2 regions of the Flavobacterium oryzagri genome follow, and region 2 is predicted to be linked to the other one. Evidence: riboswitches for the same ligand, from Rfam matches in the RefSeq annotation. Region 2 holds a riboswitch; the other holds the start of a gene.
The links. Region 2 has a riboswitch for S-adenosylmethionine ahead of SCB73_RS09375 (homocysteine S-methyltransferase family protein). Riboswitches for the same ligand answer to the same signal wherever they lie in the genome.
Positions count from the first base shown of each region.

Region 1: it holds a riboswitch for S-adenosylmethionine, as region 2 does, so the genes downstream of both, SCB73_RS16180 (TlpA disulfide reductase family protein) here and SCB73_RS09375 (homocysteine S-methyltransferase family protein) in region 2, are expected to answer to the same signal.

Region 1 covers NZ_CP139148.1:3,715,625-3,720,052, reverse strand. Annotated here, with positions in the region: gene SCB73_RS16185 (aminotransferase class V-fold PLP-dependent enzyme) at 1-899, opposite strand, end outside; gene SCB73_RS16180 (TlpA disulfide reductase family protein) at 942-1,940, opposite strand; SAM riboswitch class I at 2,217-2,316, opposite strand; gene SCB73_RS16175 (NAD(P)H-dependent flavin oxidoreductase) at 2,553-3,638, opposite strand; gene SCB73_RS16170 (nuclear transport factor 2 family protein) at 3,656-4,105, opposite strand; gene SCB73_RS16165 (SDR family NAD(P)-dependent oxidoreductase) at 4,107-4,428, opposite strand, start outside.
Region 2 covers NZ_CP139148.1:2,141,239-2,145,666, forward strand. Annotated here, with positions in the region: gene SCB73_RS09365 (precorrin-2 dehydrogenase/sirohydrochlorin ferrochelatase family protein) at 3-584, shown strand; gene SCB73_RS09370 (NAD(P)/FAD-dependent oxidoreductase) at 681-1,733, shown strand; SAM riboswitch class I at 2,089-2,204, shown strand; gene SCB73_RS09375 (homocysteine S-methyltransferase family protein) at 2,521-3,525, shown strand; gene SCB73_RS09380 (hypothetical protein) at 3,549-4,070, shown strand; gene metH (methionine synthase) at 4,340-4,428, shown strand, end outside.

The DNA.
Region 1 (4,428 bases), 1.6 Mb from region 2:
ACCTCAATTATATCGCTGTATGAATATTTACCCAACGGATTTGTCCACTTTACGTTTCCTCCGCCTGGATTATCAGGAAAATCAGATTGATATAGTTTTTCATTAAAAACCAAAACACCGCAAGTTCCCGGTCCGCCCAAAAATTTATGTGGCGAAAAGAAAATGGCATCTAATTGCTGTTCTGGATCTTGTGGATGCATATCGATTTTGACGTAAGGCGCCGAAGCGGCAAAATCTACAAAGCACAATCCACCGTTTTGATGCATGATTTTGGCTAATTCATGATAAGGCGTAATAATTCCAGTAACATTCGAACATGCCGTAAACGAACCGATTTTTACACTTCTGTTAGCATATTTTTTTAATTCTGAAGAAAGAATAGCGGGATCGACTAAGTTATTTTCATCTGGAGGCAAAATTACGACATCAGCATTGGTTTCATACCAAGAAACCTGATTCGAATGATGTTCCATGTGCGTAATAAAAACTACAGGTTTGTCATTATTTCCTTTGTGATGATTTTTTCTCAAACCAATAATGCGCTGCAATTTTGACAAAGCTGCCGTCATTCCGGTTCCTGTAGCCACTAAAACATCAGACTGATTTGCATTAACCGATTTTTTAATAATGTCTCGAGCTTGCTGGTATGCATAAGTCGAGGCTTTTCCGGTTTGGCTAGAAAACGAATGCGTATTGGCAATCATTGGGCCAACTTTATTGAGCATAATATCTTCAATCGGGACGTATAATCTTCCGCTGGCAACCCAATCTGCATAAATCAAATTTTGTTCTCCATAAACCGATTCGAAAGTATGTTCAATTCCTAATGTGTTTTCTCTAAATTTAGAAAAGTAACACTCCGATTCTGTTGGTTTTGTTGTTGGCTCAATAGCATTCATTTCCCTATCATTTTTAAATTAACAAATTGGATTATTAGTTGATTAATTAGTGCTGACTTTTTTATCTAAAAGCGATTTTAAAGTAGATTGCAACTCTTCTCCATGAAGGTTTTTTGCGACAATTATTCCTTTAGAATCCACTAAATAATTGGCTGGAATTGCTCTTACTCCGTATAATTTTGCAACTGCACTGTTCCAAAAAAGCAAATCCGAAAGATGTGTCCATGTCAACTTATCATCCTGAATTCCTTTGATCCAGTTTTCTTTCTTTTTATCCAAAGAAATAGCGATGATATTAAATCCCTTATCGTGAAATTCTTTGTAAGCCGCTACAATATTTGGATTTTCTCTTCGGCAAGGCCCACACCAAGAAGCCCAAAAATCTACTAAAGTGTAACCTTTCAGGTTTTCTGAAAAACGAACTGGCTTTCCTTCCGTATCTTTCTCTGTAAAATCTGGTGCTTTTTTTCCAACTGCTAATCCGTCTAATACAACCGCCAAATCTTTCAGTTCTTTCACGTAAGTGGTATTTTGAAGGCTTTTATCCAACAGTGCAATATTTTGTGTGATTTGTTCCGGAGACAATCGATACGACCAGTTTCTATACAAAACATAAGCTGCAACAATCGATTTTGGGTTTTCTGTAATGAATTTGCTGATTTCTACATCTTTTGACTTTTTATACGTTTCAAACAAATCTTGTGTTGCAGAACCTTCTACAACTGAATTCGTATAGTACTTTTTCGGACTTAATTTAACTGTAATTGGTCCCTTTTCAAGAAAAACATACAACGGCGACTCTCCAGTGTTTACGCTCAAACCATATAATTCCGGCGTTTTTACTTTTGTTTTGAAACTGAAATTTCCGTCTTTCACTTTTACCGAATCGATTGTGGTAAACATCTTGTTGTGAAACTTTTGCAGATAAACATATTGCGCAACCGTATCGACAACAGTTCCTTTTAACTGCAAATTGCTTTCTTGCGCCTGAATTTGGATGGCTCCAAAAAATAAAGCAAAACCTAATAGTATTTTTTTCATTTGTTTTTGATTTTTAGTAATTAAATTTTATGATGATTTTTAAATTGTGATTTTAAATTGAGCAAAAGAATTCCTGTGCCAATCTCGCAAGACTTGGCAAACCTTGTTTTAAAAGAGAAATGAAAATCTAAGATCTTCGCATTCGGAAAACTTCAATATTATTTTCTTGGAAGAACAAATTGAAACGATCAGAATCGGCGTGTAATAGAATTGTTTTCATTTTTTTTAATAAATTTTAAATACTGATGATCTCATTCAGATTTTTTTTAGAAATCTTTCTTATCTGTCCCGCCAAGCGGGAAGGAATTAGCACCTTGTTTGGCAACAGGTTGCTAAGACTTCATTGGGCCTCTCCCTCAGTCTTTCTGGATAAGTATCATTACAGAAATATTCTGCATTACAAATATATATTAATTCTACCGAATTAGTCAAGTTTAAAATTGCTTTTTTTGATTTTTTTTCTAAACACTGCAATAATCACCTTAAAAACAACATTTTAAAAGCAATTTCGTATTTAATTTTTAAGATTAAAATTTAGAAATTCTCATAAAAAAACTCATTTCAGTATTGAAATGAGTTCCGTTTATCCTAAGAAATAGCTTTATTAAACTACTATTTTTTCAATTCCGCAAAATATGCCGTTGTTTCTTCAACCAAAGAATGCATCAATTCTCCTGCCCTTCTATGTTTTAGAATTGGCGAAATTTGTCCGCCCCAAAAAAGTATCATATCCAATTTTTGCTGTTCTAAAGCCGCTTTTCTTAAATGGGACATAAAAGTAGTCTGTAAAGGAAATGGAAGAACAGCTGCTTCTTTTCCCATGATCTCTTTTGCGATTCGGCTCGTGATGCCACGCCCTAGCCTTCCAGTAAAAGCACGTGATAAAGTCGTATATTTTGATGCTTCTGAAAAAAGCATTTCTCTGTGAATTGGCAATGCGTTTGATTCTTCGGTAGCTAAAAATGCGGTTCCAATTTGAGCCGCACTCGCCCCTAAAGCCAACGCCGCGGCAATTCCTTTTCCGTTTGCTATTCCGCCAGCTGCAATAACGGGAACTTTCACTTTTTCTCTAATTAATTGCAACAAAACAAAAGTTCCGGTTACAGAAGATTCGGCGGAAGCCAAAAAAGAAGGCCGGTGCCCACCTGCTTCAAATCCTGAGGCAATAATCATATCAACTCCTGAATTTTCTAAAAAAACAGCTTCGTCTAAAGTAGTTGCGGCGCCAACGGTCACAATTCCTAGTTTTTTACATTGTTCCAAAATATCTGGAGAAAGTGTTCCAAACATAAAACTGAAAACCTTGGGACGAATATCCAAAACTACTTGCAACTGATTTTCAAATCGGGATTGAAATGGCGCTGGTTTTTCTGGCAAAGGAATTCCAGCTTCGTCAAAATAGGGTTTGAACAATTCTTTTGCCTTATTGTATTGTTCATCTGTGATTCCATTTGGATCCATATCGGAATCAGAAACCCAAAGATTCAAATTATAAGGTTTGTCCGTTAAGGCTTTTATCTCTTTGTCTGCTTCATAAATTTCCTGCGGATTCAAAGTATATGCTCCATAACCGCCTAATCCTCCTGCATTTGAAACTGTTGCTGTGAGTTCAGGCGTTGAAAGATTTCCTCCAAAAGCTCCTTGCAAAATTGGATATTGAATTCCTAATATTTCTGATGCTTTTGTATTGTACCACATCACTTTAAAATTTAAAATTATTCGCTTAAATCGGTCAACATTTTGTTAACAATAAGCCATTTTCCGTTGATTTTATGGAAAGACAAAAAATCACGATAATTAAAATCGTACATTTTCACATTTAGTTCTGCAACAGCGATTGAATTTACGACTTTTATATTCAAGATTTCACCTTTAAATGATTTTCCTGAATCTTTTGGGCTTTGTCTGTTTTTTACGCCATCCAAATAAAGATCCACTGTTTTAAAATAAGGCTGGCCTTTTACATCCCCAAAAACAAAACTTCCCGGATAAAAAATACTTCCTAAAAGCATGACATCTCCTTCGTAAATTCCTTTAAAATAATAGTTTTCAACTGCATCTGTTATCGCCGCAATTTCGGCTTGATTTTCCATTTTAATCGTATTTTGAGCTTTTATGCCCTGAAAAGTCCAGAGCATAAAAGCAGTTAATAAAATAGTTTTCATTTTAATTTATGTTGTGCCCTGCTCCTTTTCCTCCATCAACATTGATAATTGAACCGGTAATGAAATTGCTTTTGGCAACCGTGTAGACCATTTCGGCAACATCATCAATTTCTCCAACTCGACTTAGCAAATGCAAACCAGCGGTTGCATCAGCATTATCTCCATGCATTGGCGTTCTGATTACTCCGGGAGCGACAGTATTTACACGAATATTTTGTTTTCCAAATTCGGCCGCCAATTGAATCGTAAGCGCATGAATTGCTCCTTTGCTTGTGATTGGTGCTGAAGCCGGCCATCCGCCCAAACCGTGATTTACTAGCGGT
Region 2 (4,428 bases):
AAATGGAACAGAACGAATTATATCCAATATTTCTAAAGCTTCACAATTTAAATGTCTTGATTGTAGGCGGAGGAAATGTAGGTTTGGAAAAGCTTTCATTCTTGCTCAAGTCAAGTCCGAATGCTAATGTTGAGGTAGTTGCACCTGATTTTCATTTAGAAATTAAGGTTTTAGCAGAAAAACATCCTTCAATTAAATTGACGGAAAAAAAGTTTAAAAAGAAAATGCTTAAAAAACGTCACATGGTAATTGCCTGTACAGACGATTTGAAAGTAAATAAAAAGGTGTATGATTTGGCCAGAAAACGTTATCTGATTTGTAATATCGCCGATACACCAGATTTATGCGATTATTATTTGGGCGGAATCGTAACAAAAGGAAATGTCAAAATCGCGATTTCAACAAACGGAAAATCGCCAACGACAGCAAAGAGATTGCGTGAGTTTTTCGAAGAAGTAATTCCGGAAGATATCAATCAAATGGTTGAAAACCTGAATGAATACAGAAAAACCTTAAAAGGTAATTTTGAAGAAAAGGTAAAAAGAATGAACGAGATAACCGATTCATTAAGAAATAAAGAGTAGCATACCAGAGAAATGAATAATGATAAAAATCATTGTTAGTAGAATAAATTATTCGTTTCTTTGTATTATTAAGAATGATTATAAACAACAACCATAATGATTAAAACAGATATACTTATAATTGGAGCAGGCCCAACAGGTTTATTTGCCGTTTTTGAGGCAGGATTATTGAAATTAAAATGTCATATTTTAGATGCTTTGCCTCAGCCAGGAGGACAGCTTTCAGAATTATATCCTAAAAAACCTATTTATGATATTCCAGGTTTTCCAGAAGTTTTAGCTGGAGATTTAGTTGATGGTTTAATGGAGCAAATCAAACAATTTGAGCCAGGTTTTACATTAGGAGAACGTGCTGAAACAGTTGAAAAGCAAGAAGACGGATCTTTCATTGTAACTTCAAATAAAGGAACTAAATTTCATGCGCCAGTTATTGCAATCGCTGGAGGATTAGGGAGTTTCGAGCCTCGTAAACCACTTATCGAAGATATCGAGTTTTATGAAGATAAAGGAGTAAAATACTTCATCAAAAATCCTGAAAAATTCAGAGACAAAAGAGTTGTTATTGCAGGAGGAGGAGATTCAGCATTAGACTGGAGTATTTTCTTGGCAAATGTAGCTTCAGAAGTAACTTTAATCCACAGAAGAAACGAATTTAGAGGAGCTTTAGATTCTGTTGAAAAAGTACAGGAACTAAAATCAGCTGGAAAAATCAAATTAATCACTCCAGCAGAAGTAGTTGGAATCAACGGTGCTGAGCATGTTGAATCATTAGATATCGAAGAAAACGGCGCACACCGTAAAATCGACTGCGACTATTTCATTCCACTTTTCGGACTAACACCAAAATTAGGTCCAATTGGAGACTGGGGATTAGAAATCGAGAAAAATGCAATTAAAGTAAACAATGCATTAGATTACCAAACTAACATTCCGGGAATCTTCGCCATTGGAGACGTAAACACATACCCAGGAAAATTAAAGTTAATCCTTTGCGGTTTCCACGAAGCAACTTTAATGTGTCAAGCTGCATATTCAATCATCAATCCAGGTAAAAAATACGTATTGAAATATACAACAGTATCTGGAGTAGACGGTTTCGACGGAACTCGTAAAGAAGCACCAAAAGCGGTTGTTAAAGCGATAGTCTAAGTTGCCGAGATACTGAGTTTCTAAGATACTAAGATTTTTATATAGAAAGCTCAAACTTTTTCAAGTTTGAGCTTTATTTTTTAGCAAAGTATATAAAACATAGCCAGTGGTTTCAACCACTGGAAGACAACGAATAAACGCATCGCATAATCACAATACGGTCCCGCGGTTGAAACCGCGGGCTATATTTGAAAAACAGAAGCTAAAAAAAAACTTATAAACTTAGAATCTTAGAGTCTCAGCATCTTAAAGAAACTTAGAACCTTAGCATCTTAGTCCCTCAGCACCTTACAAAAAAAACATTTGCAAATCGAATTGCCATTTCATACCTTTGCACTGTTCTTAAAATTATTGTTAGTTATCACGAAAGGCGGAGGGACAGACCCAATGAAACCTTAGCAACCCTTTACCATAAAGAAGGTGCTAAATTCTACTTTTTACTAATTTTCAAGTATTAAAGATAGATAACACAAATACATTACAAGTATTTCTCAAAACTTTTCCAGACAACATACAATATTTACTGAAACAGATTCTGTATCAGGAGCGAATCATTGGCGCATTTTTGCAGTCAATAGTTCCCGCTGTACACAAATATCTTTTATTCTGAACCCCAGAATAAAAGGATATTTGCTTCCATCGGGGCTAATGAGCCAGCAATAGTACACTTTTGGAATTAATGTGAAAAAATATCCGAAGTAAACCGATAGGTTTAAACTTCACAATTATAATAAAAAAAACTTAGCATCTTAGAACCTTAGCGTCTTAGCAGCTAAAACAAAAAAACATGGCAATAACAATTCAAGAAGCAATAAAAAAAAATATCCTAATCCTAGATGGAGCAATGGGAACAATGTTGCAACGCTATAATTTCTCAGAAGAAGATTTCAGAGGAGAGCGTTTCAAAGATTTCCCTCATCCGCTAAAAGGAAACAACGATTTACTATCTCTAACACAACCACAAGCAATCCGCGATGTACATGCCGCTTATTTTGAAGCAGGTGCTGACATTGTAGAAACTAACACTTTCTCTGGAACGACAATCGGTATGGCCGATTATCACATGGAAGATTTGGTTTACGAGTTAAACTACGAATCGGCAAAACTTGCACGCGAGGTTGCCGATGAGTTTACCGCAAAAAATCCTGAAAAACCACGTTTCGTAGCCGGTTCAATCGGACCGACAAACCGTACGGCAAGTATGTCACCAGATGTAAACGATCCGGGTTACAGAGCTGTAACGTTCGATGATTTACGAATTGCATACAAAGAGCAAGTAGAAGCGTTAATGGACGGTGGCTGTGATTTACTTTTGGTAGAAACAATTTTCGATACATTAAATGCAAAAGCCGCACTTTTTGCAATTGAAGAAGTAAAAGAAGAGCGTAATCTCGATATTCCAATCATGGTTTCAGGAACGATTACAGATGCTTCAGGAAGAACACTTTCAGGACAGACAGTCGAAGCTTTTTTGATTTCCGTTTCACATATTCCGTTATTAAGTGTAGGATTCAATTGCGCTCTTGGAGCCGATTTGTTGAAACCGTATTTGAAAACATTAGCACATAATACAAGCTTTAATGTTTCGGCACATCCAAACGCAGGATTACCAAACGCATTCGGACAATACGATGAAACACCAGAGCAGACACAAGCATTCATTAAAGAATATTTAGACGATAATTTAATTAATATCATCGGTGGCTGTTGCGGAACAACTCCGGATCATATTCGATTAATGGCTGAGGTTGCCAAGGATTATAAGCCTAGAGTGGCGCCGGTATTGGTGTAGTCCAATTTTATGAAATATTAGAGATGAAATTTAAATATATAGTTTTAATAGTTTTTGTTTCAGTTTTTTTGAGTCGATGTGCATCTAGTGCATCTATTAAAGGTATGACTGTCAAAGATTATAAAGTTGAAAAACAGATTGGAGATCAGCTTTACATAAAATCTGTTACAGGTGGAAAAAAGACAAACCCATTATGGGTATCTAATATTTCTAATAAAAATTTTGAAGAGGCATTAAAAAAGTCATTTACTGAATCTAATGCATTTACAAAAACAGAAGCTATTACAGATGGTGATTGGGTTCTTGAAGTAAATATAATTTCTGTAAGTAGGCCTAAGTGGTTTAATTTAACTGTAGAAACAACAATAGAATACAAGTTGTATAATAAAAATAATTTGGTTTTTAGTAAAAGTATTAATCAATCAGGGAATGCTACGATGTCAGATGCCATTATTGGTTCTAAAAGGTTGCGACTAGCGAATGAAATTTCGGCAAAAAATAACATTAAAACAATGCTTCAATCATTAGACGAAATGGCTAGATAGTATAACGAGATATGGATTTGCAAACCATACCAACAAAGTGAATAAAAGGTTTTGAATAACTTAACTTATATCACAATGCCTGCGTGAGGGATAGAAGTGAAAAGCCCACAGCCTGACGAAGGAAGAGCGAGGACTTGTAACGGATAGCCCGGTTCGCCGCGGCGAATCACGCCCAAAATATTAAAAGATTACAGGTTTAAAGACCTAAAAAATATAGAATAAAAAACTTAGAACCTCAGTATCTCAGGATCTTAGTAACTTAGAAAAAAATGACAGAAAAAAGAAGAGACCTTGTATTATCAGGATTAGAACCGTTGATTATTACGCCGGAAAGCGTTTTCGTGAATGTTGGTGAGCG